DNA from 4 places in the Paenibacillus sp. sgz302190 genome. Region 2 is predicted to be linked to each of the others. Evidence: riboswitches for the same ligand, from Rfam matches in the RefSeq annotation. Region 2 holds a riboswitch; each other region holds the start of a gene.
What was found. Region 2 has a riboswitch for cyclic di-AMP ahead of AC6RNO_RS34900 (NlpC/P60 family protein). Riboswitches for the same ligand answer to the same signal wherever they lie in the genome.
Positions count from the first base shown of each region.

Region 1: it holds a riboswitch for cyclic di-AMP, as region 2 does, so the genes downstream of both, AC6RNO_RS34760 (NlpC/P60 family protein) here and AC6RNO_RS34900 (NlpC/P60 family protein) in region 2, are expected to answer to the same signal.
Region 3: it holds a riboswitch for cyclic di-AMP, as region 2 does, so the genes downstream of both, AC6RNO_RS15670 (hypothetical protein) here and AC6RNO_RS34900 (NlpC/P60 family protein) in region 2, are expected to answer to the same signal.
Region 4: it holds a riboswitch for cyclic di-AMP, as region 2 does, so the genes downstream of both, AC6RNO_RS31065 (resuscitation-promoting factor) here and AC6RNO_RS34900 (NlpC/P60 family protein) in region 2, are expected to answer to the same signal.

Region 1 is NZ_JBZYAO010000060.1:1,963-9,790, reverse strand. It holds gene AC6RNO_RS34770 (ROK family protein) at 1-2,054, shown strand, start outside; gene AC6RNO_RS34765 (DUF8769 domain-containing protein) at 2,080-3,732, shown strand; cyclic di-AMP (ydaO/yuaA leader) riboswitch at 3,829-3,979, shown strand; gene AC6RNO_RS34760 (NlpC/P60 family protein) at 3,984-4,862, shown strand; gene AC6RNO_RS34755 (hypothetical protein) at 5,032-5,691, shown strand; gene AC6RNO_RS34750 (phosphodiester glycosidase family protein) at 5,704-7,167, opposite strand.
Region 2 is NZ_JBZYAO010000061.1:272-8,099, reverse strand. It holds gene AC6RNO_RS34940 (PBP1A family penicillin-binding protein) at 1-373, shown strand, start outside; gene AC6RNO_RS34935 (YwhD family protein) at 547-1,038, opposite strand; gene AC6RNO_RS34930 (hypothetical protein) at 1,192-1,389, shown strand; gene AC6RNO_RS34925 (DMT family transporter) at 1,386-1,700, opposite strand; gene AC6RNO_RS34920 (SMR family transporter) at 1,717-2,076, opposite strand; gene AC6RNO_RS34915 (TetR/AcrR family transcriptional regulator) at 2,083-2,667, opposite strand; gene AC6RNO_RS34910 (M1 family aminopeptidase) at 2,806-4,806, shown strand; gene AC6RNO_RS34905 (hypothetical protein) at 4,822-5,640, shown strand; cyclic di-AMP (ydaO/yuaA leader) riboswitch at 5,842-5,979, shown strand; gene AC6RNO_RS34900 (NlpC/P60 family protein) at 5,983-6,456, shown strand; gene AC6RNO_RS34895 (LytA/YqiH family protein) at 6,580-7,014, shown strand; gene AC6RNO_RS34890 (HD-GYP domain-containing protein) at 7,164-7,828, opposite strand, start outside.
Region 3 is NZ_JBZYAO010000012.1:139,221-147,048, forward strand. It holds gene AC6RNO_RS15660 (histidine kinase) at 1-1,518, opposite strand, end outside; gene AC6RNO_RS15665 (hypothetical protein) at 1,666-2,061, opposite strand; gene AC6RNO_RS15670 (hypothetical protein) at 2,251-2,703, opposite strand; cyclic di-AMP (ydaO/yuaA leader) riboswitch at 2,820-2,990, opposite strand; gene AC6RNO_RS15675 (invasin domain 3-containing protein) at 3,211-7,828, opposite strand, start outside.
Region 4 is NZ_JBZYAO010000043.1:11,850-19,677, reverse strand. It holds gene AC6RNO_RS31095 (hypothetical protein) at 15-164, opposite strand; partial or broken gene AC6RNO_RS31090 (small, acid-soluble spore protein, alpha/beta type) at 775-945, opposite strand; gene veg (biofilm formation stimulator Veg) at 1,063-1,335, opposite strand; gene yabG (sporulation peptidase YabG) at 1,715-2,563, opposite strand; gene rsmA (16S rRNA (adenine(1518)-N(6)/adenine(1519)-N(6))-dimethyltransferase RsmA) at 2,619-3,518, opposite strand; gene rnmV (ribonuclease M5) at 3,529-4,065, opposite strand; gene AC6RNO_RS31065 (resuscitation-promoting factor) at 4,183-5,322, opposite strand; cyclic di-AMP (ydaO/yuaA leader) riboswitch at 5,613-5,813, opposite strand; gene AC6RNO_RS31060 (ABC transporter ATP-binding protein) at 6,096-6,839, shown strand; gene AC6RNO_RS31055 (ABC transporter permease) at 6,836-7,828, shown strand, end outside.

The sequences.
Region 1 (7,828 bases), on a different contig from region 2:
TCAAACTTCGGGCGCTTTACTTATGCACAGGGCTTGCGGGCGGTTTGCTCAACCCTTATATGACGACCATCTTCGTGCAAGGCGGTTTGGCCAAAAGCCATATCGGCATCATGATGTCGATAGCTTCGCTGGCCATTCTGGGCGCGCAGCTGCTCTGGGGCCGGTTAGCGGACCGCTACCAGATGACCAAATCGATCCTGCTCCTGAGTCTGGCCGTACCGGCCCTGTTATCGATTCTGTATCAGGCGCCGTCCGTATTTCTGATGATAGCGGCTTATATGGCGGCTACCGTCTTCACGGCCCCGCAGGCCCCGATCGGCGACGCTTTCGCCGTGTCGGCCGCCCGATCCGCAGGCTCCTCCTACGGCTCGATCCGCAGCTTCCAGAGCGTCGGCAATGCGCTGGGCGGCTATGGAGCCGGCTTTTTTTTATCGTATTACATGCCTAATCAATTGTGGATCCCGTTTATGCTGTTCAGCTGCCTGGGCGTGATGATCGTGCTTGCGCTGCCTGCCCAGAAGGAATACCATGTCAAAAGCCGGCCTTTCATCGACGGGATCGGGGAGCTGTTCGGCAACAAGCGGTTCGTTTTGTTTTTGGGCGCCTGTTTTCTGGTCAATCAGACGTTGACGGCGTTCAATACGTATTTTGTCGTCGTGTTCCAGATGGTAGGCGGTTCGTACGCTCTCTCGGGAGTCGCGCTGATGATCGCCGCATTTTCCAATGTGCCGTCGATGTTCGCCGCCTCTTTCGTTATCAAGCGGCTGGGCAATGAAAAAACGATGCTGCTGGCGACGCTGGCCTATATGGTGCGCTGGATCATCCAGTATATGTTCCCGATTCCAAGCGTGATGGTCGCCGTGCAAGTGCTGCAGGGGCTGTCGTTCGGCCTTTTTTACGTTGCCGCCGTCGAGTACGTCTCGCGGATTGTGCATAAAGAGATGCAGGCCACCGGACAAAGCGTATTCAATATGGTGTTCGTAGGGCTTGCGGGCATCGCGGGCAATATGCTGAACGGCTTTTTGCTGGAAAAGGGCGGCCCTTCCGCCATGAATCTGGTCTGCGCGTTGAGCTCGCTGCTCGGAGCTGTTATGCTGGTATTTGTCGCCTACGGCTTCAAGCGGCAGCAGACCGGTTCGCTGCCAGCGGAAAAGCGGAAAAAGCGTTACATCGCTTTCGATATCGGCGGAACGAGCGTGAAATACGGGATCGTCGACGAAGCCGGCGAGGTGCTGGCGGGCGGATCTTTGGCAACACAGGCGTCGGAAGACAGCGAGGCATTTATTGAAAAGCTGACGAGCGAAGTCCGCCGGTTTCGCGAAAAAGAGGGCCCGATCAGCGGCATCGCCATTAGCACGGCAGGCATTGTCGACGACTCGGGCACGATCGTAGGGGGCATCGAGAACATCCCGTGCCTGAAGGGCGTGAACTTGAAGCGCGAGCTGGAGTTGCGCACGAGACTGGAGACGCAGGTCATCAACGATGTCAACGCGGCTGCGCTGGGCGAGGCCTGGATGGGCGCCGGCAAAGGCGAGCGGACGTTTTTCTGCATCGCGCTCGGAACGGGCATCGGCGGAGCTATCGTCTTGGACTCCAGGCTGTACAAAGGCTCGCACTTCCGCGCTGCGGAAATCGGCTACATGCATATGAGCCGTATGCAGACCGGCAGCTATGAGACGCGGGCTTCCACTTCGGCCTTAGTCAAGAGCGTGCTTGACAGGCAGCTGGAGGAAACGGCGGCGTCCGGCGTCAATGGCCAGTCCATATTCGAACGGGTCAAAAGCGGAGATTCCGCATGGGCCGAGCCTGTCGACAGGTGGATGGACGAGGTAGCCAAAGGCATTGCCGATCTTATCTACGTGCTGGACCCCGGGCTGATTATTGTGGGCGGGGGCGTCTCCGCGCAAAAAACGTTTTTAACCGACCGGATCGCAGCCAAGGTAGACTCTTATTTAACGGCCGATTTTCAGGGGCTGACGCGCATCGTGCCTGCGCTTTGCGGCAATGAGGCCGGCATGCTGGGGGCCGTATCCTTATTTGCAACCCGGAACTGACTGAATGAAGGGAAGATGTGACGGTATGAGCTTAAACATGATGGAAAGCATGACGGCCGAACAGCGTTATCTGGTCGATCACGCCATGGCGGATATGGATCTGCATTACGATGAGGAAATGAAACTGCTGCGGGATAAAGAAAATGAGCAGCTTCATTATACGCGGGGGAGCGCGCACTATGCGATAGGACTGCTGCTCCGGAACTCTCCGGGAGACTTGGCAAGAGCTTGCGAAGTGCTCGCTACGGTGATGGACATGCAGTACGATTGTCCGGATGAAATCTATCACGGCACGTTTCGCACGGCCCCTCAGGTGCCGCACCCTCCGGCCGGCAGCTTTCCCTGGAAATCTTTTGCGCCGGGCTTCGCCTTCTTTTTGGCCGATACGTTCGGGAAAATATCCGACCGGCTCGACGATCCGGCGGCGAGAGAATCGTTTCAAACCGCTGTAGACGATGTGCTGCCGACGGTTTGGACGACCTATGATCCGAACTGGCGGGAATTCATTGCCTGCGCGTTCGCCGTCATCCTGGAAAATTGGGCGGACAGCCTGCCCGCCAAGCTTGTCGCCCGGATGGATTCCTGCATGCGCAAAGCGGTGGAAGCGTCCATCGACCGGCGTTTGTCGGATGCCATCCCGATGAACACCAACATCGAGCTTATGCATATGTTCATCTGCCACTATTTCGGACACCGGTACGGCATCGCGGACTGGATCGGGCATGCCGACCGGGAGGCGGGCAAGTTCATTGAGGCTTTCGCGGAATTCGGGTCATTCGCGGAGTTTAATACAACGACGTATTACGGCGTCGATCTGACCGTGCTGGGGCTTTGGCGGAACTACAGCAAGACGGACTCGTTCCGGCGGATCGGCCGCGAGGTCGAGCAAGGACTGTGGGCGAACATCGCTTTATTTTACAATCCGAATCTGGAAAATTTGTCGGGGCCGTTCTCGCGCGCCTATGAGATGGAAATGAGAGATCACAGCTCGATCGGCGTCTTTCTTTACCTGGCTTTGGGCCAGGGCTACGAGTATCTCGCCGGGATCAATTGCGAATCCGAGCATGACCCGATGATCGCTCTGGTTGGGGTCGACGTGCCGCCGGCCGTTAAACCGGCGCTGGCTGCGTTCCAGGGCCGGCGGCTGGCCCGGAAGCAGTTCAGAGAGCTGTGCGAACGGGATCGCCCCGGCGCTAATTCGAATCTGTGCACGGCGACGGCCTGGATCGAAGACAATCTGATGATCGGCGGGATGACCGGGAGCCGCAACACGAACGGGCAAATGCATCCTGCGACGATGCACTGGCGAACCGGCGATGGAGACAAGTATTATATGAGGCTGATTCGCCGGGAAGCGGGCAAGCATTGGAACACGCATCTGAGAGGCATTGCGTTCGATGCCGAAGCGGGGCAGGACCGGCTCGCGGTTGACGTTCATTTTCAGACGAATGCGGAGATCGAGCTGTTTTTCGAAATTACGGGCAAGCATATTCACGACGCCGACATAGCTCCCGATGTGTGGACAATGCCTGGGCTGACTTGCCGCATAGAGGCCGATGCGCCTGCGCCTGAAATCAACGTTTTTGACAATCGCGTTGAAGTGGTATACCGCTACCGGCCGCAAGTTTCCGGCGCTCATATGAGGTTTGCGCTCCGCGTCGAGCGCGATCCGGCTTAAGGCTGGGAGCAGGCAAAACGCCTGATTTGGCCTTGGGAATTTTTACCGCGACGCAAAATTTGAAATTTGTCCGAATTCTATGCTAGTCTATCAAAGTAAAAAAAAATGCCGAATCTTGGAGCAGCACAAGCTCCGGTACGGGGGACTTCTTCATTTGGGGTGAAAGATCGGTTCGGATGTCCGAACCGGTCAAGGGAATTCCTCTTCCCGAACCCGTCAACTAACCTCGGAGGCTCAGGGAGGCAATCTTTTTGAAACGTCTTGTTTATTCATGCGCTTTTATCGGCGCAGCAGTATCCGGCGCTGCTTTGCTGCCTGCCCAAGCGGAAGCTTCTCAAGCGCTTTCAGTCAAAGTCCAGGTCAACGACGACATCGTGCAGTTTACGGACGCGCAGCCTTTTATCGACAAAAAAGGGAATTTGCAAGTGCCGTTAAGGGCCGTAACCGACAAACTGGGCTATGAAGTGAAATGGGCGAAGCAAGGAGGCGAGGTCGCCGTCTCGGTGTTGACCAAGGATCAGGTCGTTTCACTGAGGACGGACGAGCAGCAAGCGCTTGTGGGCAGCAAGAAAATCAGCCTGGAGAGCAGCCCGGCTTTTATCCAGGGAAGTACATACGTACCGCTTCGTTTTATTACGGAAACGTTCGGTTCCAAGATCGAGTGGAGCGATGCGAATCAGATCGCGATCGTGAATGCGGACGGCAAGCCCCACAAGCCGGCCTGGACGGCGCCGCCGGAACCGCCCGCACCTGCGCCTGCGCCGCCTCAGCCGTCCATGACCGATCTGATCGTGCAGACGGCGAGCAATTACATGGGAGTCCCGTACAAATGGGGCGGAACGACGCCGCGCGGATTTGACTGCTCGGGTCTTGTCGGTTATGTGTTTGAAGCGGAAGGAATCGATCTTCCGAGAACTTCCGCCGAAATGTACAGCGATGCCGGAACGCCGGTATCCGATCTGAAGGTGGGAGATTTGGTCTTTTTTGGCCGCGGTGTTGTCGATCATGTCGGTATTTATTTAGGGAATGATCAATTTATTTCATCCACCTCTTCAAGAGGAGTAGCCGTCGAGAGTTTGTCGAGCAAGTATTGGGGCGCGAGATACGTTGGCGCCAAGAGAATCATATAGAAGCTAGCCTGTCTGAAAAATGAAAGAAACATCTGTTTTGTGCAAGCCACGGAAAACGGATGTTTCTTTTTTGTGTTGAAAAATTGCGATTTATATCGAATTTTTATCGTTTTTCGCCTATAATGAAGAAATGTTCGGAGAAAGAGGAAGCGGGTGAACGGCAATCTCCATGCTGACAGCAGTCTTGAAGCGGTGGTTTTTAAGAAAAAATACAGCGGTTATCATGAACAATAATCATGCTGCGGAAATAAGCGCTGCGATCCCTCCGGAAATTATGGACGTGATCCGTCGTTTTTTTCAGACATACGACAATTTTCAAGGCGCGCGGAACCTCCAAACGGATACTTTTATTAGAGAAGTGTATTATGCCACGAAGCAGGACCCGGCCGATCAAAGCACGGTGGACGAAATGGAAGTCTATCTGCACTATAAAAACTTGCAGCGCCTGCGTTTGAAGCACTACGAGATCGATGAATTTCTCATGTTGAACAGCGGCGTCTGCCTAGTCGGCGTTACCCGGGAATTCAGCGGCAGCGTCCGGAACCGGGTGCTCTATTTTTTGAATAAGGAAGACGGCGCCTGGCGCTTTCATCATATTGCAAGATCTCATCACGGCACGATTATCGACAAGTTCCAGGTCAAGGAGCAGACGGGCTTCGTCGTTAGCAATGAAAAGGCCGCCATGCTTTTTCTGGCTCACAGCGGCACTTCCGACGCAATCGGCTACATGACAGGCGATTACGTCCATGTGGAAGGGTATCTGGAGGTCGAGCAGCAAGTCGGCGGCCAGTTTTATTACAGAATCGTGCGCATGAACAGGATTCACTGATAAGAGCGGCGGTTATGGAAAAGTAAGGGAAGCGCGGTACAGCGCGGCGTCCCAGGCGACCTGCCCGCCGAGCGACTCCATGACGGTGCGAAGCGGCATATAGATGTGGCCGTCCACGATGGCGGGAGCGGCGGGCAGAACTACCCGCTTGTCGTTCCACAGCATGACGGGATCGTCCGGATGCAGGAGCAGGCGGTTGGCTCCGTACTGAACCGTTAGCGTGCGCGTGTTCCCGTTCCAGTCAAACTTCGCCCCGATCCTCTCCAAAATGCCGCGAAACGGCACCATGCTCGTCTCCTGGAGCAAATATCCCCTGAACTCGTTCACGAATTGCCCGTTCACTTCAACTTGAATTTGCGGATACCGGAGCCTTTCCACCACAAGTGCATTGCTGAGCAGGCGCCCGGGTGCGGTGAGCGTGACGCCATCCGCATACAGGGCGGAGCTCGCGCCTCCATCGAGGTTCATGGCATCCGTCAAGCCCATGTCCTGAAGCACATGCGCCATGTCGTCGATCGTCGCCGAAGACATCGTGCCCATCACCAGACGGCGTGATTCGTCAACGCCGATAAAGCTGCGCACATTCGACTGTGTCGTAATTCGCGGATCGGTGAAGCCGTCTCTCTCGTAATCGATATCGACGGCGCCGCCGGCGAGCAGGCGCGGACCGGCGCCTACGGCTGCGTCCACCCGGGGCAGCGCGGGAGTGGTTCCCGAGCCGCCGTCCAGCGTTGACGTTAGGCGTATGGCGTCTCCCACATGGATGTTCGGCAGGACATGGGCCAGATTGTTGGCGCTGCGGCCGACAAGGCACACTTGTCCGTCTTCAGGGATGGCGGCCCCGTCTTCGGTGATCGCAGTGATAACACCTGCTTGAACGACGATTTTGGTCGAATTCGGAAAATCGATCCGTTCCCCGAAAGCTCTCGTGTACCAGATGATTTGATCGTCTACGGAATCTCCGTAATATTTGTTCACTCCCCAGGCGGTGAACTTGTAGGCGCTGCCGCCATGGGCAACGCTTATTTGGTGTCCGGTTCCGAAGTACCCCACGCTTACCGTCTTGTCGGCGAGGACGAGCAAGGACGGGTTGGTGCCGGAGTGCACGACATCGCCTGAATCGATGAGCAGCCCGTTCGGATAGCGAATCGTGTCGTCCTCTTCATAAGCGTCGAAAAACGTGCCATTGATGCCTGCCGCCGCATGATTGCGCTCCATCATGGAGCTGAAAGATTCGACATGCCCGATGCCGTCGGCGGCCGTAACGGGCTTGACCCGCAGAGTGGGGTCCGTAAGATCGATCGAAACCCACTTGGCTGTAAAAGTTTTGCCGTTGTACGCGAGCGTCTTGCTCCCGGATTGAACGGAGTCATCCGCGGAAGCGGCCCCTGCCGGATAGCAGGCTGCGGACAGGAGCAGACAGCCGAGCAGCCCTATTTTCACGGTGAGTGAGCAGTGCTTGATAGTCATAGTCATTTGGAAGAGTTCGTCCTTTCTTAGGCAGGGATAACTGGGGGGTCTGGCGAGCGGAAGTTGCTTTTGTACATACCCAATGAATAATGACAGTATATACTGCCGCTCATGCTGCATCAACACTATCATTTTGCATATACCTTCTACACAGTTCATCGGATAGACTCTTAGGAAGCATGCCTTCCGGCATACCTTGGCGATTTATTTCCAGCGAGCATTCGTTCACCTCTTTGTGAAAAAAATTCAAAATGGCCCAACCCCTTTCCGCGAAAGGGGTTGGGCCATTTTGCCAACAAGCGTCCGACAAAAATGTTAGATTATTCACAGAATTACTTTGCATATTAAGGTAATATATGGAACGATAGGGACGAAATATTACAAAATATAGCATATGGGTAATGAATAATGATGTCACAAAGGCTATATTACGTTTATCAACAACAGCCAATACAGGATGAGTAAAGGAAACGGAGGTGAGGGCCATGGCAGGCTTTGAACAGATCCGGGTCAAAACCGCGTATCCGATCCTTCGGCTCGAGGATGTGCAAATCGAGTGGAAGCCGGGGGAGCATGGACGGCTGATCGTGCGTGGAATCGTAGATGAGGCTGTCAACGTAAACGCAGCGCAGCAAGCATCGGCAAGCGATGAGATCCATGTCTACGA
Region 2 (7,828 bases):
CGGGTTCACGCCCGAGCTCGCGACCGCAGTCTGGGTCGGCTACGACAAGGACCGGACCATCGGCAATGTCGAGTCCCATCTGGCTTCGCCGATTTTCGCCGAGTTCACCGAGCAGACGCTGGACGCGATCCCTCCGAAGCTGTTTCCGATTCCTGAAGGGGTCACTACCGTCTACATCGATCCGGCTACCGGCAAGCTGTCCAACGAGGACTGCCCGAACTCCCGCATGGAGGCGTTCCTGGCCGGCACGGAACCGAAAACGTACTGCACAGGCAAACCGGCCAAAGAAACGGCCGGCGACGGCAAGAAGGAAGAACCCAAAGGCAAAAACAGTTCCTGGTGGAACGATTTGAAACGCTGGTGGAACGACTAGGATGGCCGCCCCCGGACAACACAAAAAGGCAGAACTAAGCGCGTCTTAGTCTGCCTTTTTGCTGTCCTAGTATATGGTGTAACATACACTAGGGTTTAGTATACCCGGTTCACTCTACCGTCACAATGGATGACACATAAAGTTCACATTTGCCGAAGCGCCACCCGGAAGCTTTATGAAAGCGTATCCTTGAGGCTTTGGTCCGACCGGTTCCACCACTCTGCATTATGGGCGACTAAACTGTTTTTGAGCGCTGCCTTCTCCTCATCGCTCAAGCCGTCGAAAATAAATTTCCGCTTCATCGCGGCGTCCATCTTGTTGACGTGATCGGCGAGGATTTTCCAGCCTCTGCGCGCTTCGGTATCAATCAGCATTTCGCAAGCCGTCATGCCCGCATAATAAGCCCCTTCTTCCGTGCGGTCTACCGCTACCCAGACGATCCAGCATTTGCGGCCGTTCGGCACATCTTCCTTGTTCGTCGAGAACTTGATGCCTTTCTCGATTTTACTTTTGGCGTGCAGCGTCCCTTCGTCCAAATAAGCTTCTCCGCCATCGATGATGATGCCGGAAACGTTGCTAAGGTCGATCGAGCCTGCGCCAAACCCTTTGTGATTCGTCTTGGAGTTAACTATATTTAAAGCCAGCTTCTTTTTATCAGCTTCCATATTCGGTCACCTTCCCGCCTTCCTCTGTATAAACATTCCTTTGCTTTATTGTAGCCAAAGTAACCGGCAAGAACAAGATACGGGCCAAATTCTCGGCCAAGACCCATTTAAACATGTTAAAATAAGTCTATTCTGTTTCCGCGAGGTGAACCCATGTCTTGGAAAACGTTATTTGACTCGGACAATATGCGCATCTTCATTGATAATAAAGAACACACGGTGAATATCGAATGTGTAGAGGATAGCGTCAACTCGAATTATGTCACTGTAAGGCTCAAAAACAAGACTGACATCGATCGCATCATTGAAGCGCTGGAAGCCTCCAAAGCGTATCTGGGCGACGGCAATTAGGAAACCAGCTTCAAGCCGACGGTGGAACACATAATGATCGCGATAAACAGCAGCCTGCGCACATCTTTCGATTCGCCATGTACCAACATGCCTGTAATCGTGACGCCTACGGTGCCGATTCCCGTCCATATGCCGTACGCGGTTCCCATCGGGATGGTCTGCAGGGCAATCGACAGCAAATAGAAGCTCATGCCCAGACCGAAGATTACCAGCAAAATTCCTTTTATACTAAATCCTTTGCTAAGTTTATTGAGTCCCATTACGCTAAATATTTCCCCTAAACCCGACACGACCAGCAATAACCATGCCATGACCAATCGGCCTCCTTTAAACCTGATGTTTCTCCTGATGATGACCCCGGGCGTCGCCGGCCGCATGCGTGACCTTCTTCAACCCGATGATCCCGATGAGCAGCAGCGCAACCAACAGCAGCTTATACACATTCACAGGCTCATGGAAAAATAACATCTCCGTCAGCACCGTACCTATCGTACCGATTCCCGTAAATACCGTATAGACCGTGCCGGTCGGCAGCATCGCGCATGCTTTGAGCAGCAGGAAAAAGCTGAACGATATGAACGCAAACACGATCAGCCACTCCCACCACAATTCGGAGTATTTCAAACCGGTGACCCAGAATATTTCTATAATGCCTGCTATGACAACATACAGCCAATATTTATTCATGTCCCTTCACTCCTTGCCGCAGCGTAATCCTGCGATAAAAAACTCCCATACAAATTGCTTCCGCTTGCGGAATTCGGCTTCTTCATACAGCTGAAACTCCATGTACAGACCGTCCACCGCGCAGTAAAAAGCCGCCACGAACGCCTCGGGCTCCATCCGCCGGAATTGTCCGGCCGCAGCGCCCGCCTCGTATATCCGGATCAGGCTGCTCGTCATGTCGCTCTCCCCTTGAAGAAAAGGCTTCAGCAGCTTCTCCTTCAGCGCCTCCGGCGGGAAAAAGATAAACCGCTTGTAAAACAAATGATAACGGTCATTGCCGATCGTATCCGTAACGTGGCGAAAATAGAGCCGGATCTGCCGCTCGGGATCGGCATCGGTTTCCTTACCGTATTGGTCGCGCATGACATACACGTAATTGTTAATCACTTCTTCGGTCACTGCGAAGAACAGATCTTCCTTGGAAGCGTAATGCGCGTAGATGGATGGCGTCTTAATGCCTACTTTGCGGGCAATATCGCCTAGCGTCGTCTTCTCATATCCCTGACTTGCGAACAATTCAAGGGCAGCTTCTCGTATGCTCTCAGCACTCATCGCTTTCACTACCTAACTAATATTAGTTAGGGAAACTATAGCTCTTTCATGCGAAAAAAGCAAATTTCTCTTTTCAGAAATAATACCCGGGTTGTCTACATATACATGCTGTAGATGCTTGTCAACGGGGTGAATATCATGAATCCATTGTTCAAAAACCGCACGGTGCAGTGGGCCTTCGTCGTGCTGCTCGCCGCAGGTGCAGTTCTACTGTCCGAATCGCTCCTCCCATCCACTTTCAAGCCCGCGATACCTGCAGCGCTCGAAGAACCGGCTCCGCAGACGCCGGCCAAGCAGCAGCCCGAATCCGCCCAAGCACCGGAGAAATCGGCTCCCGAACCGCTCAGTTACCGAATTGCCGAGTATCACATGAACGTGGAATATGCGGCCGACACCAGGCAAATTAAAGGACAGCAAACGATAACCTGGGAGAATCCGGGCGGTACGCCTGTGCAAGAACTGTATTTGCATTTATATCCGAATGCATTCCAATCCAAGAAGACGACTTTTATGCGCGAGTCGGGAGGCAAACTGCGTCAAGACAAAGCGAAAGCCGACAGTATCGGCAGCATGGAGCTTTTATCGGTCAAAACTTTGGACGGCAATGACTTAAGCATGCGCATGGAGTTTGTTCAGCCCGATGACGGCAATAAGGACGATCATACCCTGCTTAAGCTGCCTCTGCCCAAAGCGGTGGGCCCCGGTGAGCGGGTCACGTTCAAAACGGAGTTTCTCGTCAAGCTGCCTGCAGCCTTCGCGCGAATGGGTTATGTCGGCGATTTCGTCATGGCCGGGCAGTGGTTCCCCAAAATCGCCGCGTATGAGCCGGCGGGAACAAGAGGCCGTACGGCCGATGGCTGGAACCTCCATCAGTACCATGGCAACTCGGAGTTTTACTCCGATTTTGGCATCTATGACGTTGTCATCAAAGTGCCGTCCAACTATATTGTCGCCGCGACGGGGTTCCCCGTAAAACCCCCGGTGTCGGACAGCAACACGAAAACCTACCAGTTTTACGCCGAGGACGTGCACGATTTCGCCTGGTCGGCTTCGCCGAACTTCGTATACGTGGAAGAGCCGTTCGCCACGGCGCAGGTGCCCGGCGTCAAAATCAAGCTCTACCTCGACCCGAAGCATCAAAATTTAAAAGACCGCTACATGTACGCAGCCAAAAAGGCGCTTTCCCGCTTCAGCCAGTGGTACGGTACGTACCCTTACTCCACGCTCTCCATCGTCGTCCCTCCGGAAGGCGGCAACGGCGCAGGCGGGATGGAGTATCCGACCTTGGTCACCGCATGGGGAGCCAGCGACAAGAAGCCCGATTTGGAGCTGGAACGGGTGGTCGTTCATGAAATCGGCCATCAATTTTTTTACGGCCTCGTCGCTTCCAACGAGTTCGAAGAAGCTTGGCTGGACGAAGGCTTCACCTCCTACGCGGAGGACAAAGTCATGGAGGCGGAATACGGCGTTTCGCCGAATCTGCCTGTAGAGGCCAGCTATGTGACCTCGCCCAACGCGCTTAAACTGAATGCCTGGGATTACAAAGGGCATGGCGAATATGCGGATAATGTGTACATACGCGGCAAGCTGGTGCTGAAAGCCATCGAAAAGCAGGTCGGCGCCAAGACGATGGACCGCATCATGACGACCTACTTCCACCGCTGGGAGTTCAAGCATCCTTCGACCAAAGATTTTCAACATGTTGTGGAGGAAGTCACCAAAGCGAAATGGGACGATTTTTTCAACCAGTATGTGTACGGCAGCATGATGATGGACTTTGCGGTTGATCGGATTCAAGTGAAGCCTGCGGCACTGGCAGACGGCAAACCCGGATATGAGAGCACCGTGCTAATCTCCAAACGGGGCGGCAATTCCCCGGAGGTGCCGATTCAATTCCATTTTACCGATGGCACCGCACTGGATAAGGTCTGGAACGGCGCGGAGAGCAGCATCGAGTACAAGTTGACGAATGCTGCTCCCGTCGAGTGGGTTCGCATCGATCCGGGCTATTCGCTCGTGCTGGAAAACAAGCATATCAACAATTTCATGTCGGCCCGGATAGACCCCAAATGGAAAATACGTTTGAACCTCGGCATCATTCAGCTTTTACAAACGATCTCCGGCTGGGTAGCCTGGTAGAAAGGAGAACGCTGCATGACTCTTTATATGAAGTCCGGCTATCGGGCGGCGCTGCGGCAGCCTTTTGCGGTCATCATGCTGTTCCTGTATCAAATGGGTTGGGGAGCCCTCCTCTATAAAATGGTGCAATCGGTGCTCGTGCCGCTCATGCATCGCTTTCCGGGAAACGGCCAGCCCAAGCAGACGCTGCATTTGTTCCTGGCCGAAAGCCAGTTTCAACTGTTCAAAACGGACCTGAGCCATTCCTATTTATGGTGGCTGGCAGTGCTTCTCGCTAGCCGCATGCTGCTTACGCCGCTGCTGAACGCCGGCATCTACTATTCGCTGATCCACACCGACCAAAATGCGGGATACCGCTTCTTTAAAGGCATATCGGAGATGTGGCTCTCCTTTTTCCTCTGCTACGCAGTACGGATCGCGCTGACGCTGCTTCCCCTCGCCTGGCTGATCCCGAAGGCCGAGTCGATCTTTGCGCAAAGCGGATCTTACGAGAACGCCGCCGTTGACATGCTGCCATGGCTGGCCGGAATGCTTGCATACGGATTTCTCATGCATCTCCTCTTCATGCATCTGCAGTTCGCGCTCGCTGCCGGAAGCGGAATTCTCTCCACCCTGCTCGCCTTTGTCCGGCACCTGCTTCCTATCGTCGGCATCGCTCTGCTGCTTTTGATCGGGTCGGGACTATTGACGGGTGTCAACGTCATCGCTTCCTACATCTGGGCAGGTCTGATTGCCCTTCTCATTTATCAGCTGTTCCCGCTTTTCAACATATTTTTGCAAATGTGGGTACTAGCCTCTCAATATCAGTTGTGGTCCGCCAAAGCAAATTCGTAGCGAACGCCCGCCAACTCTCTAAATCTATGAGCAATATTCAGCGAAAAACGCCCAAATATCGGAAAATATGCTCAAGCCCCTGAAAAAGGGGCTTTTTTTTGTCTATTTTCCGAACTATTTCACATATTTTTATAGAATAGTGCACTTGGAAGGAGGATTTTAGATATTTATGCCGAATCCTAAGCACTAGGAAAAATAAACCAACATTTCATGCCGAATTCCCGATTTTTTGGGAAACGGGGGAACCATTCCGGGTGAATTGATCTCGCAACACAGGGATCATAGGGAACCTTCAACCGAACCCTCCAGCTAACCTCGTAGGCACCGGAAGGAGACAAGCAGTTGAAAAAGGTTGTTGCTCTCGTTGTCAGTCTTGTTTTGTGTTTGAGTATTGGTGCAGGAAGTGTTTTCGCAGCACAATCCACTTTGGATGAAACGGTTGACGGATTGCTCGGAACTCCGTACAAGTATGCGGGTACGACAACGAAAGGCTTTGATTGCTCCGGATTTACCGCTTACGTGTTCGCGCAATTCGGTATCGACCTTCCCCATAGTTCCAAAGCTCAAGACGAAGAAGGCAACTGGGTTGATAAAAAGGACTTGCGCAAAGGCGATTTGGTCTTTTTCAACACAGACGGCAAAGGTATTTCTCACGTAGGCATCTATTTGGGAGACGGTGAATTCATCCACTCGGCTACCGATAAAGGTGTTATGAAGAACAAACTAAGTGAGTCTTATTACTCCAAACGGTACGTATCGGCCCGCCGCGTTTTGTGGGACGATATTTACAACCAACTGACTGCTGAATCCAAGTAATTTGATCGATTTATGTGAAAAAAGCCCCGGCAAAGCACCGCTCGTTTCTTGAGCGGCTTGCAGGGCTTTTTTCTATTCTAAACCATAACCTTATCTGCCGCGTCCAATAGATGAGGTGATGAAATGAACAAGACGAAGAAAAGCCGGCAGCGGCAGTTGGCCTGCTTGCTGGTAAGCAGTGCGCTGACGCTGGCTTTGGCAGCCTGCGGCAGCGATGCCCCCTCCGGGAATAACAGCGAGAGGACGCCGGAACCGTCAGCAGCGGCCAGTCCGGCAGTCAGCCCGACAGTTACTCCTGTCCCGTCCGCAACGCCGCAGGCGGATGCAGCAGCCGTGAAAAAAGGAACGGGACGCTATGTAGGCCTGGCCGATCCGCATACGGTCGAGCTTATCGTGGACGAGAAAGCCGCCGCTTTCCAGCTGGGAGACGGTACGGCAGATGCCGTGCAAAAGTTCAAGAAAGACGATCAGGTAGAGTTTGAATATAAAGAACAAGCCATAGAAGGCGACGCTTCGCTTAAACAGCTCATTTTAACCAAAATCGCTAAAAAACAGTAGCTCTCTTTGCGCAAAAAAGAATCCCTCCGACTGTCCTTTCGGGAAAGTCCGGGGGGATTTTGTTCGGAAGCGCCGCGCCGTCGGCTTATTTATTGACATAGACGCCTGTTTAACGTTAATATCGAGTCGTTGCCGCCGTCTCGGCCGGTTTATTTGAATGGATATACGTCCGGAAACGATTCGGACAAACTTAAAAAGAGGGCTACATAGTCCGGGTCAAACTGCGTCCCGCTGTGTGACAAAAGTTCTTGTACCGCCGTGTTGATCGATAAGCCTTTGCGGTACGGACGGTCGGAAACCATGCTGTCGAAAGCATCGATAATTGCACAAATCCGGGCAAAAGCAGGAATGTTCTCGCCGCTTAATCCGCTGGGATACCCTTGGCCGTTCCAGCGTTCGTGATGATACAGAATGATTTCCGCGATCTTCGGGTCCAAATCGGTGAACGCCATCATCATGTTGGAGCCCAGAACGGGATGCTGCTGCATAATTTTCCATTCCTGGTCGGTGAGCGCCGAATCCTTCAACAGAATTTGATCCGGTATTAAAAGCTTACCGATATCGTGCAAGCAGCCTCCCTGGATTAACTGACGCGTTTGTTTTTCGTCCAATTGCAGAAGACTTGCCATCATCTTGCATAATTTTCCCACCCGCAAACTATGCTCGTATGTATTTACATCTTTCTTCAAAAGCAGAAGCAGTTTGTCTACATACAACAAATCTTTCACATTAGCCCACCTCTTTATCCCCCTGGAGCGGCTTAAACCAAGGACGGGTTCTTTTTCATACAAACAGCGGCGGGGGGATGAATACA
Region 3 (7,828 bases), on a different contig from region 2:
TCCTTTGATGAGAATGGCTCCCATGTCCTTCTTAGGTCCAATGCCATGGATCAGGCAATTTTCTATGAAAGGCTGCAGCAGCAATTTGGGGATCAAATAAGGCTTCACACTCTCGCTGATGGAAAAGCTGTAGGTGAACTTATTGCTGTACTTGTACTCTTGAATATTTAAATAGCTCTTCAGGTACTCGATTTCTTCCTCAATCGTGATGAACACCTTGTCCTGCATGTTGATGTGCATCAATCTCGATAAAGACTCGGCCACATCGTGAATGTTATCGGCCCCTTGGTAAATGGACAAATATTTGATCGTATTCAGCGTATTATATAAAAAGTGAGGGTTGATTTGCGCCTGCAATGCGCGCATCTCCGCTTTGCGCTTATCCTGCTCGCGCTGTTTCGTATCCTGGATCAAATCTTTGATCCGATGCACCATGGAGTTGAATTGCCGGGACAACTGGCCGATCTCATCGTTCGAATCGATCTCCAATTGTACATCCAGATGGTTGCCGTCAATTTGTTTGATTGCGCGGTTCAATCTCAGAATCGGTCTGGTCAAATAGGAGGACGCCACCGTGGAAACCAGCAGGGCGATCAGGCAAAATGCGATGGAAAGCAGCAGCGAGCTGTTTCTCGTTTTACTGAATTCCTCGAGCAAAATCTTTTTCGGAACGATGCCGATCAGCATCCAATTCGTCGTAGGCGAATAACGGTATACGATCAAATTATCCTCATGATCGATCTGACTGTAGAAGCTGCCCTCGTTTCCCTGCATGCCGCCGATCATAGCGCTGATATCCGGATCGGGCATCTTCTCCTTCTGCGAATTGTAGACGATCTCGTTCGAACTGCGGTCGGCGATCAAAATGTTCACCTTGTTCAGGTTGCTTGCGAACATGTCGCGCAGCAAATCGCTTTTGATATCGGCGATCACGAACCCGATCACGCTGTCTTGATATTTAATGGGACGGGCGATCGAAGCCACTCTATCGTCCCGGTAAGGCGTAATATAAGGATTATCCGAATTATAATGGGGAGGAATGAACACAGACGCCCCTTCGTCATTGATCAATCGGGGATACCAGCTCTGCTTGGTAAGGAATTCCCAGGAAATTGTATTTCCGTTCGAAAACGTCCTTCCGTTTAAATTGGCAATCATAATATCGTTCAAATAATGCTTGTATGTGAACAAATTGACCAAATAATCGTCAATTTTCCTGTTTTCTTGCAAATAGGAAAGTCCTGTCGATTCCTCTCTTTTCGACAAAATGGCGACAATATCGCTTTCTGTCGATGTAATCGACACCAGCGCATAAATATCTTTGAGAGCCACTTCCAGATTGTTGCCGGAAACTCTCAACATGTCGTTGATGTAGTTGCCCGCCGACTCCCGGGTATCCTCCGAAGTCCGGTAATTCCAAAAATAAATGATAAGCAGATTGAATGAAATCATCAAAATCAGGTTGACAAACAAAATCTTGTATTTGACACTGTTGAACGTATGCGGCTTTATTCTCATCAAATGTCCCCCCTCTCCTGAAATTGTATCTGCTGGTTCACTATTCAGCAATAACTTTAGGGAATTGTCGGCGGACCCCGAGGACGAGCCCGTCACACTGCCGCTGTTCGTCATCCAGTAAGGCGACGAATTGTAAATTTTACCGTGCTAATCGAGTAAAAATGTAACGTTGCCTGCCCTTGAATAAATGACATGATCGGCGCCAAGCCCTTTGTAAATAAGCCTGGCATAGTCGCGTTCGGTAATGACATAGACCGCTTTTGAAGTCCATTTGCGGGTGATTTGAAGATAGCGGCAGCATAAAGGCAAACTATTTTCAAACAAAAAGATTTTACCTATCGGATATTCGGGAGCGACCCAAGTCTCATGTTCGACCGTATCCACAATCATGATATGATTCACACCAAGCTTGGAAAAGCGCTGCTGGTCCTGTCTATTGTTCGTTACAACCGCACAAGGCAGCCCTTTAAACTTTAAATGACGAATAAATTGCTCGCCGGCTTTCGTAGGAGCTGCAACCAATATAAACTCCGATTCATTCATTTCTTACTCCTCCATGTCATTGCGGCTAATCATAAGCCCAATTTTTAACACGTGGTACTGCCCTTTCTCGGCTTTCCCCACGGTCACATTGAGATCTTAATACGGAACGCTGTAAAAAGGAGGTAAAAGAATCCGGGTCCATGCATTAAAAAAACGTAAAAAATGATTAAAATTCCCCACACATCTGCCCTAAAAAGAGACATATGCCTCTGAACGGTCAAATAAATAAGCATGATCCCCTAAGAAACCCGATTCATTGCCGCCGGCAGATGAGTGTCTCAGCTTTTCATCCAAATCGTTGAATGCCGATTCGATTAATTGCGTTCTGGCAAGACCCCACTGCTCCTTATTCCGCTGAATGTAATGCAGTCCATCTTCGAGAGTTAGACCTTTGATCCTCTGGAAAACACTTACCCACTGTACGAGATCACCTTTCACAGCGCAGCTTGGCATGATGAATTCTCCGATACCGTACACTGCACCGCCTGTTGAAATCGCCAGGATACCGCAATGATAGTCAGTTCCATGTCCGGGCATCAGCTTGTCCGTTAGCTCGGAATTAAATCGAAAATATTCGATCCTGACAATTTTACAATTTTTTGTGCGTTCTTCTTGCAGTGCTGTCATGGGTTCAGGATACATTTACAGTCACTCTCCTCAATGTGTGGAAAAAAAGCAAAAAGAAGCCTGAGAGCAGAGAAATTCTACTCTCGGGCTTCTTTTCAACGTAAAGAAACGAACTGCTGAAAGCACGATCGAAGGTCTCTCTCAATACGCTTACGAGGTTAGCTGTCGGATTCGGGCTTGAGAGTGCCCTACTGCGGCAAGCAAACGCCTGCTTTAGATTCACCCCGCAAAACCGCCCCCTGTTCGGATCGGTTTCTGGTGGTTCCCCCGCTCCCCTTTCAGGGACTCAGCGATTTGATTTATGATGTGAAGTTGTTGAATCAAATGGTACCCCTAATTACCGTTTATGTAAAATAAGAATACGGGGCTTTATTTTGTTTTTTTGATGATTTTCCCAAGTGAAAGCGTAATCAAATATAAATTTCGATCATTATCGTTCCATTTTCTTTGGAATGCTTTTGCCGGTGACATTGAACCGCAAAGTAAAGAGACGAGCCCCTCGGCCCGTCTCCTGATTCAAGCTTATCCATCGATTAATCCCGCTTTTTGCAGCATCCGGTAAAGAAGTACGGTCGTCTCGGCACGAGTTAACGGCTTCTGCGGACGCAATTCATTGCCATACCCCTTCACCAAGCCTATATGAATGGCTGTACGTATCGCATCGCTCGCCCAGCCGCCGATTTGATTGCTGTCGGTGTAGGCGGCCAAGTTCACTTGCGCCCCGGCATTGCTCGTCACCGAAGCGGCATCGGCCATGCGCAGCGCCCGAACGATCGTTACGATCGCTTCTTGCCGCGAAACCTCTCGGTTGGGCCCAAACGTTCCGTCACCGAAACCGTCCATAATTCCGTATGCTTGAACTGCTTTCACGGCCCGGCTGTACCAGATCGACTCGCTCACGTCTCGGAAACCGGCACGATCTCCGCCCTCCGGCAAGCCCAACGCTCTCGCAAGCAAAGCGGCGAGTTCAGCCCGCGTAATAACGGCTTCGGGAGCAAACCGGTTTTCATCTACGCCAAGTACGATCATTCTGCTATTCATCCTGCCAATTTCAGCCGCGGCCCAATGTCCTTGAATATCTGTAAATTGGGACGTTTTGGATACCAATGCATAAACGCTGTTCGTGAGGCTGCGAATAACGGCCGCCTGATGTCCGTCAACTTTGGCAAATTCCGTCGGCACCGGACGTACACCGAATGTCGGATCCCATACCACGGCCGTTGCAGCCGTTCCGGCATCCGCCGGCAAATAGAGAACCCTTTGTACATAGCGGTTGAAGCCGGAAATCTCGCTTTTCTCGCCATGATGCGTCACATATACGTTAAAATGAATCGGATCCGCCGCCAACCGGAAACCGCCTTTATTCGCCGCATCCTGCAGTCCGGGTATCGCTTCAATTTTGCCGCGCTCGATCGTTATTTGAACTTCCGCATCGTTCGTCCACTCGGACTCCTGATTTACGACTTCCGCCAGAGGCAAGCGATACTGGCCATGCTGAGTTTTTAAAGTGATCTTATCCGCTTTCCCGGCAAGGAGCTTGACAGCTTCATCGGGAAGCCGCAGCGCTGTTTGGTCCGCCTCATCTTCAATCGATACCGAGAGATTCCGTTCAGGCGAGGAGGATAAAGAGTCAAGCACCTTCTTTAAAGTATCCTTATCCAATCGAACATCAACGGACTTCACTCCATTGGCATCTGTTTGAAGTGTGGCAATCCCGGACACCTTTGCATCATTGATCCAAGCCGCGATCGAATTGCCGGGCGACGAATGGCTTGACGAGCTTGAAGTCGAACCAGAATCGGAACCGGAGCTTGCAGCCGAACGAATCACGCTCAGCGTATATGTTTTAACTGAACCGTCTTGCGCTTTGACATTGACTTCGAACGTGTTTTTGCCTGTTGCAAGCGAATATTCACCGGTCATCGGGCTGCCCGCAACCTGCAATCCGTTCACGTAGACGGCAGAATAGACGTCCGAGGCTGTCAGCACCATTTTCAAGCCATAAACCGAATGGCTTACGTCTACCGTATAGTTCACTGTCCCCGGGTCAAAATCGAACTTTACCGTCCCGCCCAATCCCATAAGCTGCCAGCTGCTCAAGCTCGCATTGCCGCTCAAAGGAACGATGTTCCGGACTTCAATCGAGCTAACGTTCGCGTTGCCCGCCGCATCGGCCACATAGACTGAATAAACCCCGTTCTCTTGTACGGTAAAATGGTCCGTGATTTCTACGCCCTGCGTCCCAAAATACGAGACAGGACGGTTTCCTGCTGCCCATTTGATCGAAGAGACGTTATTGAATTGACCATAAACCGACGCCGTTACGGTAACGGTCACGCTTCCGAAGGTTGGACCGGCAGGAGCCGCTTGCAACACGATATTCGGAGGCTGATCGTATGTAAACCTAATATTCACGGTTTGGTCCAACGATAGACCGCTTGCTTCTTCCTTTGCAAAATAAGTCACGTTCTCTGCCGTTGTATTGCTTACCGCAAATAAGGCAAGACCATCCGCATTGGTCAATCCGTAAACGACATCGATGACCGATCGTCCGCCATTCGCTTCGAGCAGTACCCGTTTTCCGGCAATCGGATGGTCGTAATCGTCCTTCAGCTTCACGAAGATCGAGGCTTTGCTGCTGCCATCCGCCCGTACGACAAGATCGCTTGCGGCAACCGTTGAGCGAGATGAACTCACCTCTCCATGGAGAAACTGAACGCTCGCCGTCGCCGACAGCACACTTCCGCCTACGCTCGCGCTCACCGTCGCGGTGCCCGTCGTCGTCGGGGCCGTCAGCGTCGCCACGTAGCTGCCGTCTCCGTTATCCGTCACTGGGCCTACCGTGCCCAGTGTCGAGGCGATCACGATCGTCGCTCCACCGGTCGTCAAGGCATTGCCCTGCGCGTCCTTCAGCTTCACACTGACCGCAGTCTGGCTTGCACCGTCGGCTGCCAGCGTCGCGCTGCCCACGGTGACCGTGCTTGTCGCCGCCGACACCGCTCCGGGCACGAACTGCACGCTCGCCGTCGCTGTCAGCGCGCTTCCGCCTACGCTCGCGCTCACCGTCGCGGTGCCCGCCGTCGTCGGGGCCGTCAGCGTCGCCGCGTAGCTGCCGTCTCCGTTATCCGACACTGGGCCTACCGTGCCCAGTGTTGATGTGATCACGACCGTCGCTCCGCCGGTCGTCAAGGCATTCCCCTGCGCGTCCTTCAACCTAACGCTAACCGCAGTCTGGCTTGCACCGTCGGCGGTCAGCGACGCGCTGCCCGCTGTGACCGTGCTCTTCGCCGTCGACGCCGCTCCAGGCACGAACTGCACGCTCGCCGTTGACGTCAGCGCACTCCCGCCTACGCTCGCGCTCACCGTCGCGGTGCCCGCCGTCGTCGGGGCCGTCAGCGTCGCTGCGTAGCTGCCGTCTCCGTTATCCGTCACTGGGCCTACCATGCCCAGTGTCGATGAGATCACGACCGTTGCTCCTCCGGTCGTCAATGCATTCCCCTGCGCGTCCTTCAACCTAACGCTAACCGCAGTCTGGCTTGCACCGTCGGCTGTCAGCGTCGCGCTGCCCACGGTGACCGTGCTTGTCGCCGCCGACACCGCTCCGGGCACGAACTGCACGCTCGCCGTCGCCGTCAGCGCACTTCCGCCGACACTCGCGCTCACCGTCGCGGTGCCCGCCGTCGTCGGGGCCGTCAGCGTCGCCGCGTAGCTGCCGTCTCCGTTATCCGTCACTGGGCCTACCGTGCCCAGTGTTGTCGCAACTACAACCGTCGCTCCGCCGGTCGTCAATGCATTCCCCTGCGCGTCCTTCAGCTTCACACTGACCGCAGTCTGGCTTGCACCGTCGGCTGTCAGCGTCGCGCTGCCCACGGTGACCGTGCTTGTCGCCGCCGACACCGCTCCGGGCACGAACTGCACGCTCGCCGTCGCCGTCAGCGCACTTCCGCCGACACTCGCGCTCACCGTCGCGGTGCCCGCCGTCGTCGGGGCCGTCAGCGTCGCCGCGTAGCTGCCGTCTCCGTTATCCGTCACTGGGCCTACCGTGCCCAGTGTTGTCGCAACTACAACCGTCGCTCCGCCGGTCGTCAATGCATTCCCCTGCGCGTCCTTCAGCTTCACACTGACCGCAGTCTGGCTTGCACCGTCGGCTGTCAGCGTCGCGCTGCCCACGGTGACCGTGCTTGTCGCCGCCGAAACCGCTCCAGGCACGAACTGCACGCTCGCCGTCGACGTCAGCGCACTTCCGCCTACGCTCGCGCTCACCGTCGCGGTGCCCGTCGTCGTCGGAGCCGTCAATGTCGCCGCGTAGCTGCCGTCTCCGTTATCCGTCACTGGGCCTACCGTGCCCAGTGTTGTCGCTACTACGACCGCCGCTCCGCCGGTCGTCAAGGCATTCCCCTGCGCGTCCTTCAGCTTCACGCTGACAGCAGTCTGGCTTGCACCGTCAGCCGTCAGCGTCGCGCTGCCCACGGTGACCGTGCTCTTCGCCGTCGACGCCGCTCCAGGCAAGAACTGCACGCTCGCCGTTGACGTCAGCGCACTTCCGCCTGCGCTCGCACTCACCGTCGCGGTGCCCGCCGTCGTCGGGGCCGTCAGCGTCGCCGCGTAGCTGCCGTCTCCGTTATCCGTCACTGGGCCTACCGTGCCCAATGTCGTCGCAACTACGACCGCCGCTCCGCCGGTCGTCAAGGCATTGCCCTGCGCGTCCTTCAGCCTAACGCTGACCGCAGTCTGGCTTGCACCGTCGGCTGTCAGCGTCGCGCTGCCCACGGTGACCGTGCTCTTCGCCGTCGACGCCGCTCCGGGCACGAACTGCACGCTCACCGTCGCCGTCAGCGCACTTCCGCCTACGCTCGCGCTCACCGTCGCGGCGCCGACCGTCGTCGGGGCCGTCAGCGTCGCCGTGTAGCTGCCGTTGCCTTTATCCGTCACTGGGCCTACCGTGCCCAGTGTCGTCGCAACCACGACCGTCGCTCCACCGGTCGTCAAAGCATTCCCCTGCGCGTCTATCAGTTTCACGGTAACCGTCGTCTGACTTGTCCCATCGGCAGCCATCGACGCGCTGCCTACTGCCAGCGTGCTCTTCGCCGCCGATGCCGCTCCGGGCACGAACTGCACGCTCGACGTCGACGTCAGCGCG
Region 4 (7,828 bases), on a different contig from region 2:
AATGTACAGGTTTTTCAGCGAACATTTGGGTTCAGACTCATTTTGCCCAGAAATTCCTGCACAATTGCAGGCTTTTCCTCAAAATGAACCCCATAAACAGAAAAAGCCTGCACTTTCGCAGGTTTTTCGCTTTGCCAAGCCGCTTCACGAATGGCCGTACCCACAATTATGGGTCACCTCTGGCTGCCCTAACAAAGTATCGCTGGACAATTTAACTTTCGCAGGTGATCCGTACGCAATGCCGGTGATTCAGAACGGCTGCTGCGGCTGCCTGGCCGCATATGAATACCCTGTCTGCCCCTGTACGCCTGAAGCTACCTGGTTCCCCTGGAGCCCTTGAGCCTCCTGCGCCGCGTATCCGTAACTGCCACCACCTGGCTGGAGACCCTGGCTCTGCTGTGCAAAGCTGCTTGTCCCTCCGGCATACGGCTGCGCACTGCCGACCGTTCCTCCGGCGTACGGCTGCGCACTGCTGACCGTTCCTCCGGCGTACGGCTGCACACTGCCGACCGTCCCTCCCGCGTACGGTTGCGTACTGCTGACCGTTCCTCCGGCGTACGGCGGCGCACTGCTGACCGCTCCTCCGGCGTACGGTTGCGTACTGCTGACCGTTCCTCCGGCGTACGGCTGCGCACTGCCGACCGCTCCTCCGGCATACGGCTGCGCGCCGCCGACCGTCCCTCCGGCGTACGGCTGCGCACTGCTGACCACTCCTCCCGCATACGGCTGCGCATAGCCTCCAGAGCCTTGGCTTACCGGGGCCCCTGGCGAGTACTGCTTGGCCAGCGCCTCCTCCGCAATCTGAATCGCCCGCTTGACCATGTTGCCTGCGTCCTTCGTGCGGATTCCTTCCCAGCCTTCCCGCTGTACCACATCGTAAAAGCCAAGGTCCTTGGCCAGCTCATATTTGAAACTTTCCGACATAATGCTTCTTCTGCGTCCCATCGCTATCCCTCCTGAAGTAAAATAGGAATGTACGGATAGTGTGCCGCATTATCGCCAACTCCATGCAAAGCAAAAAGCAGACCCTATGCGGGCCTGCCGTTATGACAATGCATTAAGCTAATGTTGAATATAGGTGATACGGACTTGTCCGTCATCGTTGCAAACGGTCACTTCCACGGATTCCGTCAAGATATCCGCGTAGCTGTAGGAGACCCGCTTAAATGCGTTGGACTCTTCCAGCTTAACAATAAATACAGAAGGGTAGGTTTCTTCTAAAACACCGGAACGCTCGATAGTCTTTCGCCGACCACCATTTGCTCGCAACATGATCTTCTGCCCGACATGGGGCTCCAAACTGCGTTTAATTTCCAACAGCGCATTTTTTGCCATTGTCAACTACCACCTCTTTCCTTGTTAATTATAACCGATCGCGGCCAAAATGTCAAATTAGGACCAAATATTATATCAGCCCGACAATCCTGTTGTCAACGGCATATCCGCCTAATTTTAAATTTGCTTGGTGTTTAGGTTGCCTCCAAAGATTGTAAATTATTCACTTTTTTTCATGAAATATATTTTCGACATATACGGAGGCATTTAGCACCGAAAACGGATGCCGCCCACACGGCGAACAAAACCAAAGAAAAAGCGCCCAAACGCGAATGGACTTTGCACAAGTCGATTCGCGCCTGGGCGCTTGAATGGATACGCACCGAGCGCAGCTCACAACGCGCGGTTTCACAACTGTATGAATGGCGGTCGTTGAGTTTCACACATTTGCCTGCGAGTGCTGAATGCCGGGAATCCCCATCCGGTAGCTGCCTCGCGTATCGACTCCGCCTAATCCGTCTAACCCCGTAACCGTCAAGCTGACGATGTCCAGCATGGAAACGGTATCTTTGACCGACGTATAGGACAGCTTAGCCGCAATGCACAAGGGGTCCAGAGCATGAATCAGCACGCGGGCCGGGGAGCTGGCAAAATTCGCTCCGGCCCGCAGCAGCGCTTCAAAATGCGACTGGCAGGCTCCGGCCACAATGATCAAGGAATCGCGATCGCGTTCGTACTGCCTGGCGACCTGAACCGCGCTCACAAAATGAAGCGAATTTTTGTAGCTGCTCAAGTTGTTGATATCGCGGTTTTTACGGTTTTTTATTATGCCGTCATGTCCGGTAATGACGACGATATCCGGCTTAACTTGCGGCAGCAGCCGATACAGCGCATCCGGCATCTGGGCTTCGGGGACGTAAAAGCCCTCCGCAGGCACGCGAAGCTCTCCGTACAGCTGCATGCATTTGCGCAAATAGGCCGGGTCTCCGTCCACATGCAGTATTTTACCCGGCACTTCAAAATAGCTGACGCCGGAGTGCTGATTCTTCTCCTGCTGCTGCTCCCTGGCGATTTCAATTCGTCGCAGCGATTCCCGATATTGCGGGGTGCCCGACCGGAGATGATCCGGCGTGACGCCGCCAATCGCAAGCAAGTCCGTCAGGGGCGCATCTGCAAGCAGCCGGTAATCGACACCCCGCAGCACGGCCTTCACCTGCTCGATACGTTCGATTTTGAAAATGACGTCTCCGCCATAGGATTTTCGGGTAACAAAGTCTCCTTGCCTCATCGCTCAATCCCCTCCTAGGGCTATCCTATGGCGGGGATGGGCATTTGGTGCGGGTTTATTTGCAGCCGTGCGCGCGGAGGGCCGACGACAAGCGCGCGAACTCTTCCATGCTGAGCGTCTCACCGCGGCGCGAAGGCTCGATGCCGATGCCGTGCAGGAGCGCCTCCAGCTCAGCCTTGGTGTCTTTGGCAAAGAACCGCGCAGCCAGGTTGTTGTAAAGGGTTTTGCGCCGCTGGACGAAGGATGCCTGGACGACTTCGAAGAAGAAGTCGGCGTCCGCCACCTCGACCGGCGGGGTTTGCCGTACGCGCAGCCGGATGACGGCGGAATCGACGTTCGGCTGCGGGACAAAGACGGTGCGCGGCACGATCGTGACAAGCTCCGGCTCGCAGTAGAACTGCACGGCAATGCTGAGGCTGCCGTAGTCTTTGGTGCCCGGGCGGGCCGCCATGCGGTCGGCCACCTCTTTTTGAATCATCACGACGATATTTTCCAGCGGAAGCTTCTCTTCGAGAAGCTTCATAATGATCGGCGTCGTGATGTAATAAGGCAGGTTGGCAACAACGCTGATGCCGCCAACACCGGCAAAATGCTGCCGGAACAGCTCCGGCAGGTCCAGCTTTAACACATCCCCACGCACGACCTGGGCATGGGGGTACGGCTCCAGCGTCTCGCCCAGGATGGGCAGCAGACGCTGGTCGATTTCGATGGCCAAGACGCGCCCAGCCTGCTTGGCCAACTGCTGGGTGAGCGCCCCGATGCCCGGGCCGATCTCCAGCGCGCCCTTGTCCGGGCCGAGCCCGGCGGCGGACACGATTTTGTGCAAAATATTCTGGTCTACGAGAAAATTTTGTCCGAGGCTCTTTTTCAGCACCAGATCGTGCTTCTTAAGTATTTCTTTCGTTCTGTTCGGTGTAGCGACATCCTCAGGAAGCGCCCGGTTGGAAGTATTCATGTCACAGCCCTCATTTATTTAGTAATTCTACCGCCGCTTCAAACTCCTCGCGGGTGATTTGAAACATCGCACAGCGCTTGTAAAATTGCTTGCCGTTGCAGTAGCCGATGCCGAGCGCCTTGCCTGCCTCCAGCCTCCGGGAGGCCGCTTCGGCGTGGACGATGAGTCCCGCCGCCATCAGGTCCTCCCAGGTGACCAGGGAGACGGCTCCTTCATACTCCGTCCGCAAATTGCTCAGCGCCTGCCGGATCGTCTCCGGCGACGCGTTCTCAACCCCGATGTCGCCCTTGTACTCCGCCTGCTCCTGCGTAATAAAGGCATGCTTGCAGCCGGGCACCTTCGCCGCCACGATTTTGCGGATCCGCTCCCCTGCATGATCCGGATCGGTCAAAATAATAACTCCGCGCCGCTCCTGAGCCAGCGCGATCCGTTTCAACACGGCCGGACCTATTGCGGAGCCGCCGGTTTCGATCGTATCCGCCTCCACGGCCCGGCGAATCGCTGCGGTATCGTCTTTGCCCTCGACAACGATAACTTCTTTTATCATACAACGTTCCTTTCCCTGTACGCACAAAAAGAAGAGGGGTCTCCTCTTCTTTTGCCATTCGTGAACGACCTATCTATCTATATATACATTCTGCCCATGCAGAAACCGGATTACCCCTTAATTCTCAGTCGGCTTCTTCGGCCCTACGACATAGACGGTATAACCGTTCTTCGTGCCGAATTTGTTGGCATAGCTCTCATCTTCGAAGTAAACGTCGATCGTTTGCCCTTTCACGGCGCTGCCTGTATCTTCAGCGCGCCGGAAGCCAATACCGTCGATGTACACCCACCATCCGAGCGGAATAACCTTCGGATCTACCGCGATCGTTCTGCCTTCGGTGACTGTAGTTCCTGTAAACGTCTTGCCAAACCCGGGGCTGTCCGCGGATTTGCCGGTAGACTCCACTCCCGCCGAATATGCGGTGAGTTTCACGTTTTTGAGAATTTGTTTGTAGCCGAATTTGACGCCATTCTTTGAAATTTCATCCACGCTAGGGGATGAGGCCGATAAAGCGACGACCGGATTTTTCGTGCCGATGGCAACGACTTTTTTCACACTTTCCGTTTGAACCTGTTCATCTACAACTGCTTCGGAAACCAAAACGCCGTCTTCGAATACTTTTTCCATTTTTTTCAACAGAACGCCCTCTTTGCCTTCCTGGACGACCTGTTCCTTGCCTTTGAGCAGCGATGCATCGTTCTTCTTCTCGGTATCGAACGCGATCGGTTCCGTTGTTTCGTTCTGCTCTTTCTTTACCCTGACAACTTTGACTGTATCGCCGGGTAAAAGCGAAGATGCCGGTTCAGGAGTGACTCGGTCAAGCTCCCCAAGTGCAATATGTAAATCCTGCAATGCACTTTCAACCGTTCTTGCAGTTGTGTAAACAGTGGTGGTCTTTCCATCAGCAGTCAATTGAATCGGTGACGCATGATCGATCACGAATTTCTCTCCGCCCTTGATCGGAGTCGTGAGCGCTGCAGAAACTTGATCGTGTTCACCAATCTTAATGGCTTGTTCATCCAGTAGGCGTTGCAGGACCCATTGCTTCGTATGCACAACGGTTTCTTGTCCATTCACAACTACGGATACGCTCTTGGTAGCCGTACCGTACAACAACACCAAAAACATGAAAGTCATAGCGATTGAAATCATACCTAGGCTTAAAATCAAACGCAAGTTTTCATGCTTCCATCGTAGTGCCAAGGACATGCTGGATGATCGACTTACATGGGTCTCGGTTAAAGAGATGTTGCCCACTTCTTCGGTCCTCCTTCAAAGCCTCGCCGCCCGTGTGTTACGCATGATTAAATTAGACGCGACTAAGGTCAGTTTGTGATTAACTTAATAAGCCTCTCCAGCTTTGCAGCGGAGTTCACCCGACAACAACGCGGCCATTACCGGACGCTGCTGCGGTAGTCCCACCTCCTTCGCTTTTCATCCTATGATCATCTAGCCTGCACTATCTCGAAAAAATGAAAAGACCAGCGGAAAGAGGACTCTTCCCGTGGCCTTGTATGCATAGAAAAATACAACCAGACACGACAATCGTTACCTCTCTCGGTACGCTTACGAGGTTAGCTGACGGATTCGGACGTGAGAGTCGCCCTACCTGGACAACAAGCTGCTTGCTCGTTGTCGTTGGATTCACCCCTGATATTCATTCTGCTGGCATTCGGCGGTTGCATGTGCTTCCGAATGTTTGCAGCGGTTCCCCCGTTCCCATAAATGGAACTCAGCGAATGGAAATTTGGCAAATTGGTTATTAAGTTATTATGAAAAGTATATTACGCTGTAAATCTAAACCTGTAAAGGGATTATCGCCCGCTAAAAAGGGCGGAATTCGGAAATAATAAACATTTCCGGCTATAAATCTTGGTCTTTAGTACGTTTTTCTCATTATAACGTATTCTGACGCTTTTTTTCGCAATTCTTACGTTTAAATTAGGCTTTAATAGCAATTTTGTTTATAATGGGGATGGGTGAAATTGGTTCAAAAATGCCAATAATTTGCTGAAAAGGAAGGCCTTTCGATGAACCCCATTCTACAAGTCGACTCCCTCTACGGGGGATATCTTCCAGGAAAACCTGTCCTGCACGGACTTACTTTTTCAATCCGCCAAGGTGAAATGATGGGCTTGATCGGACTCAACGGCGCAGGCAAAAGCACGACAATCAAAAATATTCTCGGCCTGCTTCATCCGCAAAAAGGCACGATCCGCGTCAGCGGCCTCACCCTGGCGGAAGACCCGCTCGCCTACCGAGCAGCGTACGCTTACGTTCCCGAATCGCCCGAGCTTTACGAGGAACTGACCATCCGCGAGCATCTGGAGCTGACGGCCATGGCATACGGGCTGACCAAGGAGCAGTTCCTGACCCGATCCCAGGCGCTTTTGGAAGAGTTCCAAATGAAGGACAAGCTGAACAGCTTTTCCAGCCATCTGTCCAAAGGCATGAAGCAGAAGGTAATGATCATGAATGCGTTTTTGATCGAGCCCGCCTTGTACATTATCGATGAGCCCTTTCTCGGGCTTGACCCGCTGGCCATCCGCTCGCTGCTTGAGCTTATGGTCCGCATGAAGCGAAGAGGAGCCAGCTTCCTCATCTCCTCGCACATTTTGTCAACGATTGAAAAATATTGCGACAGCTATGTCGTTTTGCATCGCGGCAAAATGGCCGCCCAGGGAGATTTGGGCGAACTGCGGGTGCAAACCGGGCTTGCCAAAGCGTCGCTCGACGACATTTTTTACGAGCTGGTTCAAGGTGATTCGGTATGAAGGACATGGAGGTCAATATCACTGGTTTATGGCAGCAGCGCCTGGGGCGGTATTTAAAGGAAGCTTCGGGGTACTGGCTCTACGCGGCGCGCAGCAACTTTGTCGGCTTCATGTTGTTTCTTGTCATTATTTCTTCCTATTATTATGCCAAAACGTTGCAGCAGCTTCCGACAAATTATCCGTATCTGTGGATCGCTTTGCTGCTGCTTGTTCCGCTGCTCGGGTCGAGCCCGATTCGAACGCTGGTCCGGGACGCGGACCGCATGTTCCTGCTGCGGATCGAGCGTCAGATGGGCGCTTACTTTCGCAGCGCGCTTCTTTACAGCTTTACGCTGCAAGCCTTCTGGTCGCTGATTGCGCTTGTCGTGCTGTGGCCCCTGTACCGTCACTGCGAGGGTGCGGCCGCTCAGCCGTTCGTCCTGATGCTGATGCTGATCCTGCTGGTCAAATTCGCCAACATATTGGCCGGTTGGTATGAGAGCCGCTTCGTTCACACCTATGCAAGAACGGCCTCCGTCGTATTCCGCTGGGTAGCGTCGCTCGTTATCGTCGCCGTGCAGTTCGACCGCAGCTTCTTTTGGGCGAGCGCAGCCGCGCTCGTTCTGATTTTGCTCTGGTTGGCGGCAGCCCGTTTTGCGGCCGTCTATACGATCGGCTGGGATTATCTCATTGCCAAAGAGAAGCAGCAGCAGGCTCGTCTGTACATGTTCTTCAACTGGTTCGTCGATGTGCCCCAGCTGCCGACGAGGATTGCGCGCCGCAGCTGGATTAGCGGAATTACGCGCTATATCCCTTTCAAGCAGGACGCATCCTATTTATACTTGTATGCCAAAACATTGCTGCGCACGGAGCTGTTCGGCATCGTTCAGCGGATTACACTGCTCGGGGCGCTCGCCATCTTCGTTGTCTCCGGCGATGTGGCCAGGGCAGCCGCTTTTCTCATCGTGATTTTGATTTCCACCGTTCAATTGACCGGCATCGAGCGTGCG